4 regions of the Brenneria sp. L3-3C-1 genome follow, and region 3 is predicted to be linked to each of the others. Evidence: predicted binding sites of a transcription regulator. Region 3 holds the regulator's gene; each other region holds the start of a gene.
What was found. Region 3 encodes PurR, which represses purine synthesis genes. Its sites were predicted from a motif close to CANGCAAACGTTTGCNTG; they were not measured.
Positions count from the first base shown of each region.

Region 1: purE (5-(carboxyamino)imidazole ribonucleotide mutase) is a predicted target of PurR. The motif match lies at 1,375-1,392, and genes of this name have one in related genera.
Region 2: cvpA (colicin V production protein) is a predicted target of PurR. The motif match lies at 799-816, and genes of this name have one in related genera.
Region 4: purM (phosphoribosylformylglycinamidine cyclo-ligase) is a predicted target of PurR. The motif match lies at 1,190-1,207, and genes of this name have one in related genera.

Region 1 covers NZ_JAEMHF010000001.1:1,414,051-1,416,257, reverse strand. The annotation lists gene purK (5-(carboxyamino)imidazole ribonucleotide synthase) at 1-753, opposite strand, end outside; gene purE (5-(carboxyamino)imidazole ribonucleotide mutase) at 750-1,259, opposite strand; gene lpxH (UDP-2,3-diacylglucosamine diphosphatase) at 1,439-2,161, opposite strand; gene ppiB (peptidylprolyl isomerase B) at 2,172-2,207, opposite strand, start outside.
Region 2 covers NZ_JAEMHF010000001.1:1,311,425-1,313,631, reverse strand. The annotation lists gene folC (bifunctional tetrahydrofolate synthase/dihydrofolate synthase) at 1-37, shown strand, start outside; gene dedD (cell division protein DedD) at 27-743, shown strand; gene cvpA (colicin V production protein) at 891-1,382, shown strand; gene purF (amidophosphoribosyltransferase) at 1,413-2,207, shown strand, end outside.
Region 3 covers NZ_JAEMHF010000001.1:852,943-855,149, reverse strand. The annotation lists gene cfa (cyclopropane fatty acyl phospholipid synthase) at 1-482, opposite strand, end outside; gene purR (HTH-type transcriptional repressor PurR) at 825-1,856, opposite strand.
Region 4 covers NZ_JAEMHF010000002.1:245,364-247,570, forward strand. The annotation lists gene uraA (uracil permease) at 1-145, opposite strand, end outside; gene upp (uracil phosphoribosyltransferase) at 361-987, opposite strand; gene purM (phosphoribosylformylglycinamidine cyclo-ligase) at 1,321-2,207, shown strand, end outside.

The DNA of each region.
Region 1 (2,207 bases), 560 kb from region 3:
TTGCGTCCAGTGACCGCTATTGTGCACGCGCGGCGCGAGTTCATTAATCAGCAGACCATCGCCGACAATGAAGCATTCCATCGCCATAACGCCCACGTAGCCCAGTTCATTCATAATGGCGGACAGCATTTGCTCCGCCTGCTGCTGCAACTGCGGCGCGGGTTGGGGCAGGGCGACACTGGCGCGCAGAATACCGTCCTGATGCAGGTTATGCGTCAGCGGATAAAAGACGCATTCTCCGTGGACGTTGCGCGCGCCGATCAGCGATACCTCGCCGGAGAAGTTAATGCCTTGTTCAACGATGCATTCGCCATAGCAATCGGCAGGCAACGTGACGTGTTCACCCTCACGCAGGCGCCATTGTCCGCGGCCGTCATAACCGCCGACGCGACGTTTAACAATCGCCAATTCGCCAAGCCGGGTAAACACCTGCGGCCATTCCGCGGCGCTGGCAAGCAGTTGCCAGGGGGCGGTCGCCAGATTCAGAGAGTCAAGTAACTGTTTCTGCGTCAGACGATCGGCCAGTCGCGGGAAAATATCGCGATTGACAAAAGCGGCGTGCGCCGCGAGTTCTCGCGTGAGCGCCGTTGCCGGCCAGCGCTCGATTTCAGCGGTAATGACGCTGTTCTGAAAAGGAACGGACTCCGGTTCCGCATCCAGCCCGACAGGGTAAACCGCGATCCCTAATGGTTCGCCCGCCTGGCGTAACATTCTCCCCAACTGACCATCGCCTAAAACACAAACCGGCTTCATGCTTCCTCCCGCGGATCGGGGTTGGACAACACTTCATCGGTCTGGCTCTGCCGCCAGTCGGCCAAACGCGTTGCGATCGCACCATCATGTAATGCCAGAATCTGCGCCGCCAGCAGCGCGGCATTGGCGGCGCCCGCCTTGCCGATCGCCAATGTTCCTACCGGGATGCCGCGCGGCATCTGCACAATCGAATACAGGCTGTCGATACCGCTCAGCGCGGCGCTTTGTACCGGCACGCCCAGCACCGGCACCAGGGTCTTGGCCGCCAGCATGCCCGGCAAATGCGCCGCGCCGCCGGCGCCCGCAATAATCACCTCAAAACCGTTCTGCGCGGCTTGCTCTGCGAAACTGAACAATTTATCGGGCGTGCGATGGGCAGAGACGATTTCTACATGAAAGGGAATAGTTAGCGTAGTGAGGATTTCCGCAGCAAACTGCATGGTGGCCCAGTCACTCTTTGAACCCATGACGATGGCGATTTTAGCCGGGGCAACGTTGGATGACATGCCTGTAAAGCTCCTGTGATTTTACATGATCGTGACGCACGGATGACGGTATCGCGTCGGCCAGATCGACAGCGCTCTGGCGTTGAGGGCGTAGAGCATATCACGACTGCATAGTGAGGAAAACGGTTGCGTACCTCCGAAAAAGACATGTTGCGCTAAGCGGCGGGTAAGAAAAGGGATCAGAAAGGAAACGCGATAAGTTCGATGCCCTGCTCTGTGACTTTGATCATCGATCCCTGGTGGTGCCAGGCGCCCAGAACCGCGCGCTGCGCGTTGAAATCGCCAACCGCGATCTGATGAATGGCCGGACGATGGGTGTGTCCGTGGATCAGGGTGTTTACCTGATAATGTCGCAGGCGTGCGATGACCTGTTCAGGATTCACGTCCATGATTTCCTGCGCTTTATGCCGGTTGGCCTGCTGGCTGGCCGAACGCATTTTTTCAGCGATAGCGAGCCGGAGGCGTAAAGGCAGCAGCAGAAAAAGGCGCTGTAGCAGCGGGTTGTGTACCCGGCGACGAAATTTTTGATAGGCCGGGTCGTCGGTACACAGCGTATCGCCATGCAAAATAAGGATTCGCCGGCCATACAGCTCAAGCACATTTTCGGCGGGCAGCAGCGTAAGCCCGCAGCGCTTGGCGAAATGCTTGCCGAGCAGAAAATCGCGGTTGCCATGCACGAAATAACAGGGAATGCCCTGCTGATGTAACTCCTGCAAAGCGTTGGCGATCGTCGTGTGCAGCGGTTGCGGATCGTCATCGCCGATCCAGGCGTCAAACAGGTCGCCCAGAATATAAAGCGCATCGGCCTTCACGGCGTCACGGCGTAAAAAACGCAGAAAACCGGCGGTGATCGCCGGTTCATGAACACTTAAATGCAGGTCGGCAATAAACAGTGTCGCCATGCTGCCGCAATTATTCGCTGACGGTTACGCTGGTGATCACGACGTC
Region 2 (2,207 bases), 460 kb from region 3:
GGATGCGCGGGATGAGGGGAAAACGTATGGCGAGTAAATTTCAGAATCGTTTAGTCGGCACGATTATTCTGGTTGCGCTGGGCGTCATTGTGCTGCCCGGCCTGCTGGACGGTAAGAAAAAACATTATGAAGATGAGTTTGCGGCGATCCCGTTGGTGCCTAAAGCGGGCGACAGCAACGAGATGGACGCGTTGCCCGCGCTGAATCAGCCTTTACCCAACCAGCCGACGGAAGGGGAGGAGGTCATCATTCAGGATAAGAGCGCGTTGCCTGCGGCCGAAAGTCCCGAACCGCCGGAAAGCCCGCCTCCTGCGGCCAATGCGCCCGTCGTCGCTGCGCCGCCGGCCGTGGTTGAACGGCCGCCGGTTCAGACGCGGCCTGAACCGCAGCCGAAGCCGGAAGTAAGACCGGAGGTTAAGCCGAAGCCTGAACCGAAACCCAAACCGGAGCCGAAATCCGACGTCCGGCCGGATAAGCAGACCGCAGAACAGGCGCCCGCCGGGCAAGCTTACATCGTACAGCTCGGCGCGCTGAAGAATGCGGATAAGGTTAATGAGATCGTCGCCAAGCTGCGCCTTTCCGGCTATCGGGCGTATACCGTGCCGGCGACGCCGGTGGCGGGGCAGATTACCCGTATTTATATCGGGCCGGACGCGTCAAAAGAGAAATTGCAGTCTTCGCTGGCGGAATTGCAGCGGCTCAGCGGGCTGAGCGGTCAGGTCAGATCGCACAGCGTGCGTTAAGGGGATTCGGCTTTTTTCGTTTGATTGTCTATTGATGAAATCGACGGAAATACGCTACGCAAACGTTTTCTTTTTCTGTTAGAATGCGCCGCGAACAGGATGACGTGGCGGCTTAGCGGTTGGCATCGTTCATTATTAGGGTAGCTCATGGTTTGGGTTGATTACGTCATTATTGGCATCATCGGATTTTCGGCTCTGGTCAGCCTGATCCGGGGGTTTATACGCGAGGCATTGTCGCTGGTAACCTGGGGATGTGCGTTTTTTGTCGCCAGCCATTACTATGCTTATCTGGCCGTGTATTTCACCCGTTTTGACGATGAACTGGTACGTAATGGTATCGCTATTGCCATTCTGTTTATTGCGACGTTAATTGTGGGTGCTATTGTCAACTATGTGATTGGTTCATTGGTTGAACGCACCGGATTATCGGGCACCGATCGCGTATTGGGCATCTGTTTCGGCGCGCTGCGCGGTGTGTTGATCGTCTCCGCCCTGTTGTTCTTTCTGGATACCTTCACCGGTTTTTCACAGAGCGCCGACTGGAAGCAGTCCCAGTTAATTCCGCAGTTCAGTTATATTATCAGGTGGTTTTTTGACTACCTGCAAAGCACGTCAAGTTTCTTGCCGCAGCATATATAGCTGCGGTAGCGCTGATGAGGAAAAGACACCATGTGCGGTATTGTCGGTATCGCCGGTTTTACGCCGGTCAACCAGTCGATTTATGACGCGTTAACGGTGTTGCAACACCGTGGGCAGGATGCCGCAGGCATCATCACCATTGACGCCTTGAACTGCTTTCGCCTGCGCAAGGCCAACGGCCTGGTGAAAGATGTGTTTGAAGCACGGCACATGCAACGTTTACAAGGCAATATGGGCATCGGGCATGTGCGTTATCCCACCGCGGGCAGTTCCAGCGCCTCGGAAGCGCAGCCTTTCTACGTTAATTCGCCGTTTGGCATCACCCTGGCGCATAACGGTAACCTGACCAACGCTCACGAACTGCGTAAAAAGCTGTTTGAGCAAGAGCGTCGTCATGTTAACACCACCTCTGATTCTGAAATTCTGTTGAACATTTTTGCCAGAGAGCTGGATCGTTTTCAGCACTATCCTCTGGAAGCCGACAATATTTTTGCCGCCGTTGCGGCGACGCACCAGCAAATTCGCGGCGCCTATGCCTGCGTGAGCATGATTATCGGTCATGGCATGGTGGCTTTCCGCGATCCCAACGGCATCCGTCCGCTGGTTATCGGTAAACGCGATCTGGAAGACGGCCGCAGCGAATATATGGTGGCGTCGGAAAGCGTGGCGCTGGATACGCTGGGTTTTGAATTCCTGCGTGATGTCGCGCCGGGCGAGGCGATTTACATCACCGAAAAAGGGCAGTTGTTTACCTGTCAGTGCGCCGAGAATCCGAAAAGCAATCCCTGCCTGTTCGAGTATGTTTACTTTGCGCGCCCGGATTCG
Region 3 (2,207 bases):
ATCGCCAGCTTGTCTTGCTGAGCCTGCTCCAGCGTGGACGCCTGTTTCCAGTAGCCGCATGAGTACTGCATCGCGGGATCCAGCATCAGCGAAAATAAGTCGTTGCCTAAATCATAGTGCTCTTTGCCGACTATCCAGGCGCGCTTTTTGGATTGTAAATTTATCAGCCGTGCGGCAGCGATGCGCAAGATATCTTTGAGATGGTGGGGGATTTTTTCATCCAATCCGGCGCGTAATACGCGATGAAAAAATATGTCTAGTCTCTCGCACTCCCACCAGCCATCCATATAGCTTTCACCCAATCCCAATGATCCTTCACGCAATACGCGCTTAAAAAAATCAGGATTTTTAACTTTGATATCGAAAGGGCGGGAACCGTTGATTTTGATATCAGCGATAGCCAGCATTTCCCGCACAATTTGGAACCAGGATGTGTTATGGCGGTCAAGCTCCGCCACATCTTCTATACATGATGAACTCATAACTTCTCCCTACCTTGCTTTCATGATGAAACCGCAAGGAAAACATAGACAATTTTTACCTATTCTCGGTATCGGTGGGGATCGCCCATCGTCTACTCTCTGAATCGTCAGAGGAAATTGAAGAGAAAAGCCGGTACGCAAATACGTAGGGGCACTTATCCTTAAGATAAAAACGCACATTCCCTATGCGCTTAACACTAAAAGATAGTGATAAATAGAATTGTTGTCACAAAAAATCATAAATAGTTTATGACTGCTTCAGTCGGGGTACAAGTATAAATTGACTGAAGCAGTTGTTGGTATCAAGCATCTTGCCGCGTGATATAAGAAATTCGTCTGTTATCAGGAGTAACGTCGATAGTCGCGAAAGGGACCGTCGGCAACGGAACGGCGCTCAATCAGGGTAGGGTGTACTTCGATAACCTGGGCATCTTCACGCTTGCTGGTGATACGGTCCAGCAACATGGAAAAAGCGGATTGCCCCAGCCGTTCTTTGGGCTGATGAATGGTGGTCAGCGCCGGGGTAAAAAAGCGGGCATGGCGGATATTGTCGTAGCCAATCACCGAAATATCCTGAGGAACGCGCAGCCCCAGTTCATCGGCGGCGCAGATCGCTCCCATCGCCATAATATCCCCGCCGCAGAACACCGCCGTCGGCCGGTGTTTCTGCGCCAGAATTTGGTGCATCGCCTTATAGCCGGATTCCGGCTCGAAATCGCCCTGAACGATCCATTCATCATGAATCTGAATATCGGCGTCGTTCAACGCTTTTAAAAAACCAAGATAGCGCCCGCTGCCGGTATTTCGCTCTTGAATGCCGGGGATGGCGCCGATGTCCCGATGACCGCGCTCGATAAGGTAACGGCCCGCCATATAACCGCCCTCAAAGGCGTTATCGATAATGGTATCGGTAAAATCGCTGTGCGCCTGACCCCAATCCATAACCACCATCGGAATGCTGCGATAGTTTTCCAGCATGGCGAGCAATTCGGGTGGATATTCCGCACACATGACCAGCAAGCCATCGACGCGTTTTTGCGCCAGCATGGAAAGATAGGCGCGTTGTTTATCAAGCTCGTTATGCGAATTACATAAAATCAGCGTATAGCCTTTGGCATAGCAACTGTTTTCAACGGCTTCTATGATTTCCGCAAAATAGGGAGCTTCACTTGACGTCGCCAGCAAACCAATGGATTTAGTGTGATTAACTTTAAGACTGCGGGCGACGGCGCTGGGCGAATAGTGTAATTCTTTAATGGCTGCGCGTACGGCAGCCTTGGTCTCTTCGGCGACGAAACGTGTTTTATTAATCACGTGTGATACGGTTGTGGTAGAAACGCCGGCGCGTTTCGCCACATCTTTGATCGTTGCCATGTAAAAATAACTCCTGAACGCACTTATTACAGTCGTAAGTATATTGTTAATCGTTTGCCTGCGTTTATCGTTCTCTTTCTTAGTGAAAAAACAGGATTTCAGAAGGAGAATGCCGAATGTTATACCTGAAGGGGCAAGGTTGACGTTTTTCGACCACTATTTTTCGAATACTACGCGGCGCGTCGTTAAACAGCGGATTTTGTCCGATTTGCCACCAAAGTGGAAGCGGTAATTTATACTATTATTGATACATAGGTATAAGATTTTTCTTTCAAACTATGGAAGAATCGCTATCGTCATTAAGCGGTTTTTTACCCGAGGTTGGGGCTGAGCTTCCAAAGATGGTCAATA
Region 4 (2,207 bases), on a different contig from region 3:
ACAACAATACGGTCGCCGGGTTGATTTTGAACAGGATCGGCACCAGCACGGTGGCGCCAAACATCGCAAACAGATGTTGGAAGCTCAGCGGTATGGTTTGTAACAAGGGTGGCCGTTCACTTACCCCGATGGCGCGACGAGTCATCTTTGTATCCTCTGTAACATGGCTATTTGTGGTCTGCGGGCAAACTCCCGCGCCGGTTATTACAGCCAGACTTATCCCGCACCGCGGTAGCGGCGCAGCATTGTTCCGTGCTGCATGGTGTCGTTGTTATTCAGATGCGGCTCCGCCGAACCGCAGAGCGGCGAGTCTGAAGGCCCGCCGCAAAAAAAAAGCCGACTAATTAAGTCGGCTGCTTATTATTTCGTACCAAATATTTTATCGCCCGCATCGCCCAGGCCCGGCATGATGTAACCATGCTCATTTAGACCTTTATCAATCGACGCCGTGTACAGTTCTATGTCCGGATGGGCTTTTTCCAGCGCCGCAATCCCTTCAGGCGCGGCAACCAACACCAGCACCTTAATGCTCCGGCAACCCGCTTTTTTCAGCAGATCGATGGTGGCAATCATCGAGCCGCCGGTCGCCAGCATCGGGTCGACCACCAGCGCCATACGTTCTTCAATATTAGAAACCAGCTTTTGGAAATACGGCACCGGCTCCAGCGTCTCTTCATTACGGTAGATGCCGACAACGCTGATACGGGCGCTGGGCACATTTTCCAGCACGCCGTCCATCATTCCCAAACCGGCGCGCAGGATCGGCACCACGGTAATTTTTTTGCCCTTGATTTGATCGACTTCAACCGGGCCGCACCAACCGTCAATGGTCACTTTCTCGGTGGCTAAATCGGCCGTGGCTTCATAGGTCAATAAACTCCCCACTTCGGAGGCCAACTCACGGAAACGTTTTGTACTAATCTCGTTCTCACGCATCAGGCCCAGTTTATGTTTGACGAGCGGGTGTTTCACCTCGACGATCTTCATCATTATTCTCCCCTAAGCAGTGGACGGACAAAAAAACGCCGCTTGCGGCGGCCCGCAGGGTGGAGGCAGGACGCCCGGCATAAAAAAATCGCCGGATTATACCGCTTTTTGACTGAGCCGCATACGATTTAAGCCTGATCCAGATCAACCGGCAAGGGAAATTACCAACGATAAGGAAAAATGGAAACCCGGCGACACATCGCTCGCAAACGTTTGCTCACGCTGTTAGAATTAGCGCGCTTCATGGTTGAACCACCATCGTTTTGAACTACAGATTGTGTTAACCATAACTTGTTTTTAACCACAAATTGTAACCTCCGTGGGGACTCCGCAGTGACCGACAAAACCTCTCTCAGCTATAAAGACGCAGGCGTGGATATTGATGCTGGCAACGCATTGGTGGATCGTATCAAAGGTGTAGTGAAACAGACCCGTCGCCCGGAAGTCATGGGAGGCCTGGGTGGTTTCGGCGCCTTGTGCGCCTTACCGCAAAAATACCGCGAACCGATTCTGGTTTCCGGCACTGACGGAGTCGGCACCAAGCTGCGTCTGGCGATGGACCTTAAACGTCACGATACCATTGGTATCGATCTGGTCGCCATGTGCGTTAACGATCTGATCGTTCAAGGCGCAGAGCCCTTATTCTTCCTCGATTACTACGCAACGGGCAAGTTGGATGTCGACACCGCGGCCAGCGTGATTACCGGTATCGCAGAAGGCTGTAAGCAATCCGGTTGTGCGCTGGTGGGCGGCGAAACGGCGGAAATGCCGGGCATGTACCACGGCGAAGATTATGACGTCGCCGGTTTCTGCGTGGGCGTGGTCGAGAAATCGGAAATCATCGACGGCAGTAAAGTGCGCTCAGGCGACGCGCTGGTCGCTCTGGCGTCCAGCGGCCCGCATTCAAACGGCTACTCGCTGGTACGCAAAATTCTCGAAGTCAGCAAAGCCGATCCGGAGCAGGTGACGCTGGAAGGCAAATCACTGGCCGACCATCTGCTGGCGCCGACGAAAATCTATGTGAAATCCATTCTGTCGCTGATTGAAAAGGTGGATATTCACGCTATTTCTCATCTGACGGGCGGCGGTTTCTGGGAGAATATCCCACGCGTATTGCCGGAAGGCATGCAGGCTGCGATTGACGAATCAAGCTGGCAGTGGCCGGCGGTATTTAACTGGCTGCAACAGGCCGGTAATGTCAGCCGTCACGAAATGTATCG